DNA from 2 places in the Desulfotomaculum defluvii genome. Region 1 is predicted to be linked to the other one. Evidence: predicted binding sites of a transcription regulator. Region 1 holds the regulator's gene; the other holds the start of a gene.
What was found. The regulator LexA, encoded in region 1, represses DNA repair genes until DNA is damaged. The targets are predictions, from matches to a motif close to CNAACANNTGTTNG.

Region 1 (2,417 bases):
ATTCCTGAGACTGATGTCATAGGGATTGTCGAATTTTGTCCTGCTTATGCAATAAAAGCTACCATAGTTAGGCCATACCCCTCTGGAGCCTTAGGAGAAACCGATGTATACGGTGCCCAACAGCATGCTCCTTTATTAGATTTAGAACTGGAAACTTAAAACATAATTGGTCATACCAATTTCGGCAAAATATACATAAATTCGAGGTTTGTCCCAAAACAATTAGAAAATCAGAAATAACTTATATTTTACAGTAATTTAGCAAATTTACAAATTGGGTTTATAGACTATATAATAAATATAAAATACAAGAATTTAAATTGGGAGGAGATAAGCCCTTGTTTTGCAACGATGATCAGCCTATGTTTAACATAGGCGTTATTGCCGAACTTTTAAAGGTGCATCCAGAAACCCTACGCATTTGGGAAAAACACAAATTAGTTGAACCTGCCCGTCGAAATAAACAACGATTATACAGTAATAACGATGTAAAGAGGTTACAATTTATTCATTATCTTATTAATGAAAAGGGCTTGAATATTGCAGGTGTACTACAGATTATTAGTATGTATCCCTGCTGGGACACCAAGCATTGCGCGGGTGGTAGTCAACCAAAGGGCGAAAATGTAAATCTTAATAAGCCCTGTTGGAAAGAGCAAGGTACTTATTGTTATGTGATTGAGGATAAGGCAGACCACTGCGGTATGTGTCCACACTACAATAAGGATTGTCAAGCAAACTAGCAAAGTTGATGTAAAATATAAAGGTCGCTTAGCGACCTTTATATTTTTCTCATTAATCCAACCACCTTGCCAAGTATTTTAACTTCCCGCACATAAATTGGTGACAAAAGGCTGTTTTCAGGTTGGAGTCTTATACAATTTTTCTCTTTAAAAAATCTTTTCACTGTGGCTTCGTCTTCTATTAAAGCAACTACTATTTCACCGTTATTGACTGATTCTTGTCTTCTTACTAGGACCAGGTCTCCAGGCAAAATTCCTGCTTCTATCATACTGTCACCCCGAACGGTGAGCATGAAAAAATCTCCGTAACCGGTAAAACTCCTGGGCAGAGTAACCTTCTCATCATAATTTTCAACTGCTAGCAGGGGATTACCAGCGGCTACTTCACCCAGCATAGGAATGTTTAGCATTTCATCAAATTGGCTAACTGTCTGTTTTGAGGATGAAGTAGAGTTCGTTTCAACTACCTCAGTGTTTATTATTTCGATGGCTCTGGGTTTGGTAGGATCTCTTTTCAAATAACCTTTTTGCTCTAATCTCTTTAAATAAGAATGAACGGTAGAACTAGATGAAAGACCAACAATTTCCCCAATTTCTCTAACTGATGGTGGATAACCCTTTTGTTTAACATTTTCTATGATAACTCTTAAGACTTCTGCTTCTCTAGTATTTAACACAAGAGTCCACAACCTTTCACAGTCAAAAAATCATTAAACAATATTTGGTATATTATATCATATTTCAGAGCAAGATAAAAACATTTGTTCGATCCAAGGAAATAATAAAGAGGTTTTTCTTGGTAAAAAGCGAATAGGAGTAATAGCAATGTAATATGTGCAAGATTAATGGCAGGATATTCTCAAGAAACAAGGTTATATAGCATTCATATTGCAATGAGTTTAAATATATTTAATAGGGAGGTTTGGACCATTAGAACCATAGACTGTGACGCAATCATAGCTGAGGTTGCCCGTTTGTGTCAGGAGGCCAACTTTAAACTGGAAGATGATGTTGTAAATTCTTTTAAACGTTCCTGTGCTGCTGAAGTTTCGCAAAGTGGTAAAGAAATTCTTAATATGTTGGTGGAAAATGCAGGAATAGCCGCTTCTGAATCAATACCAATGTGTCAGGATACCGGAGTTGCAGTGGTATTTGTTGAATTAGGTCAAGAGGTACATATTGCCAAAGGCAATTTATATGATGCCATTAATGAAGGAGTTCGTAAGGGTTACGCAGAAGGGTACTTAAGAAAATCAATGGTGGGACACCCACTGGAAAGAGTAAATACCGGTGATAATACACCTGCTGTAATACATACAAGCATTGTACCAGGAGATAAAATCAAATTAACTGTTGCACCTAAGGGTGGTGGCAGTGAAAATATGAGTACATTAAAGATGTTGAAACCAGCAGAAGGTGTTGAAGGAGTAAAGAAATTTATTTTAGATACCATTCAGACTGCTGGTCCAAACCCTTGTCCGCCATTGATTATTGGGGTGGGCATTGGCGGTACAATGGAAAAGTGTGCCCAGTTAGCCAAAGAGGCTTTGTTAAGACCAGTTGGTAAGCCGCATCCACTTCCCGATATTGCGGAACTGGAAAAAGATTTACTTGAGAAAATTAATAAATTAGGTATTGGCCCTTCTGGGTTAGGGGGTAGAACCACTGCTTTGG
Region 2 (2,417 bases), on a different contig from region 1:
CCAGCCACTATATGTCTTGTTACGATATTGCCCTATTAGCAAAAATAATATTAGAAAAATACCCAGAGATATTAGAGATTTCTAAATTAACGAATACCACAATTCGCAACGGAGCTTTTTCTATTAAGAATACCAATAATCTGTTAACACTTTTTACAGGAACTGATGGTTTAAAAACTGGGTATACTGACATGGCCCGTTGGTGTTTGGTGGCTACAGCTCAAAGGGATGGTCAGCGTTTTATCAGTGTTGTTCTAGGAGCACCTACCAAGGATAAAAGAAGTGCCGATACAGTGACGTTATTGAGTTATGGCTTTCAGTACTACCAAAGGGTAAAGGCCATTTATATTAATGGCGTGCAAGGTAAATTTAATCAAGCTCCCCTAGCCGTTGATGGAACCGTTTTAGCACCGATTAATAGCTTGGCGGCTACTATGGATTTACAGGTAACGCACAATGAAGAAAAAATCATAATTAATGGCCAGGGTACAGAAGTTGAACTTCAGGTAGGATCCAGTAAGGCCATTCTGAACAAGCAGACAGTGGAATTACCACAACCAGTACAAAGGGTAAAAGGAAATATTATGGTGCCTCTTAGGTTTTTAACACAGTCCTTTAAAGGAGAAATACAATGGGATAAGATAAATAAAATTATCTATATTAACAGGTGAACAAAGTAAAAAACAACAAGGGCAAAGCCCTTGTTGTTTTTTAAAAAAGCCTTATATGATTTAGGGAGTAGTGTCTAAAAATACCTTTACCAATAACGACTGTCACAAAACTAGCCTATTGCAGTAGGTTTAATTCTTTGCAAGTATCTAAAACGATTTCTACACTAACATTATTTTACAATAAATGCAAATAACAACCCATTGCGTAGGAACAAATGTTTGGTATAATTAAGTAAAGACCAAATAAATGTTCGGCGGTGGCTATGTCTAGAGTTATACTTTTATGCGATATGAATAGTTTCTATGCCTCGGTTCACCAGGCCATGGATTCCAAGCTTAGGGGGAAACCAGTTATTGTCGGGGGAGATCCTGCCCAAAGAAGGGGAATTGTTCTAGCAGCCAGTTATGAGGCTAAGAAATACGGTATTAAAACAGGGATGATTATAAGTGAAGCTAGGGCTCTGTGCCCCCAGGCTATTTTTGTTTCACCATCCCATAGGGACTATGCAGCCTTTTCCAGTTGGATTAATAATATTTTACGGGAATACAGCGACCTAGTGGAACCTTTTTCCATCGATGAAAGTTTTGTGGATATTACTGGGTGTTTGAAAAACTTAGGGACGCCCCAAGAGATAGCCCAAGAGATTCAAGCCAGGATTAACCAGGAAGTAGGTGTGGGCGTAAATATTGGTATTGGTTCTTCTAAATTGGTGGCCAAGATGGCCTCGGAATTGGAAAAACCAAATAAGATTATCTCCCTTTCACCCAGTGATTGGCCCAGCAGGGTATGGCCGTTACCCGTAAAGGAGTTGTTTGGCGTGGGCTCTAGAATAGGGAAATGGTTAAATCAAATTGGTATTAAAACCATTGGGGATTTGGCAACCATGCCGGTTGAGTTATTAAGAAAGCGATATGGATTAGTGGGGGAAGTTCTCCATTGCTCCGCCCAGGGTATTGACTCCAGCCCAGTAGATCCAGGTTCCATGGATGTAGTTAAAAGTGTGGGTAATCAGATAACCCTGCCAAGGGATTATCGTGGCTTAGAGCAAGTTAAGGTTGTTGTTCTGGAGTTAGCAGAGGAAGTGGCCCAGCGAGCTCGTAAAGCAGGACTGATAGGAAGGAGAGTTAGCCTAACTATAAAGGACCCGAATTTTTTTACTGAATCTCATTCCAAGGTTTTATCTTATTATACAGATATCACCCAGGAACTTTATGAAATGGCTGTGTTTTTATTAGAACAATACTGGGGTAACAAAGAAGTGAGAGCTAGATTAGTAGGCTTAACTCTCTCAGAGTTAATACCCAAACAGGAGAAACAATTGGCGATCTTTTCAGGGCAGGAGAAACAGGAACGGATTGATAGAGCTACAGATTTAATTAAGTCTAGATGGGGGCGACAAAGCATTCAACGGGCTGTTTCACTGACAGAATGTGGGGTATATGATGGACGATAAAGTTAAGAATTACTATAAGAACAACTTTTTATTCACCGGACATAGAATGGTTTTACCCGGAGCTGGTGAAAAGTTTAAGCACTCCTGCCAGCACTGCAAATACTTTGTTACTGTGGTGGGTCATCAGGAGACCAAAAAGGTGTGTTTGGCCGGAGTTAAAGCTTATCAGAGGGGACATAAAAGGGTGCCTGACAGTATTGAAATTGTAGAACTCATGTTGTTACTGGGAAAAGAAACTCTGCAGGAGTTGTTGGGCAAAGGGAAGGAGCATCTTATAGCCTGCGGCACCTTT

Region 2: a site for LexA is predicted at 880-893, ahead of dinB (DNA polymerase IV). Genes of this name have one in related genera too.

Annotation. Positions count from the first base shown of each region.
Region 1 covers NZ_BAAHYV010000007.1:770,607-773,023, forward strand. The annotation lists gene ACYQ03_RS10860 (DUF4387 domain-containing protein) at 1-159, shown strand, start outside; gene ACYQ03_RS10865 (MerR family transcriptional regulator) at 339-743, shown strand; gene lexA (transcriptional repressor LexA) at 782-1,420, opposite strand; gene ACYQ03_RS10875 (fumarate hydratase) at 1,637-2,417, shown strand, end outside.
Region 2 covers NZ_BAAHYV010000008.1:572,332-574,748, forward strand. The annotation lists gene ACYQ03_RS18240 (stalk domain-containing protein) at 1-671, shown strand, start outside; gene dinB (DNA polymerase IV) at 935-2,125, shown strand; gene ACYQ03_RS18250 (hypothetical protein) at 2,112-2,417, shown strand, end outside.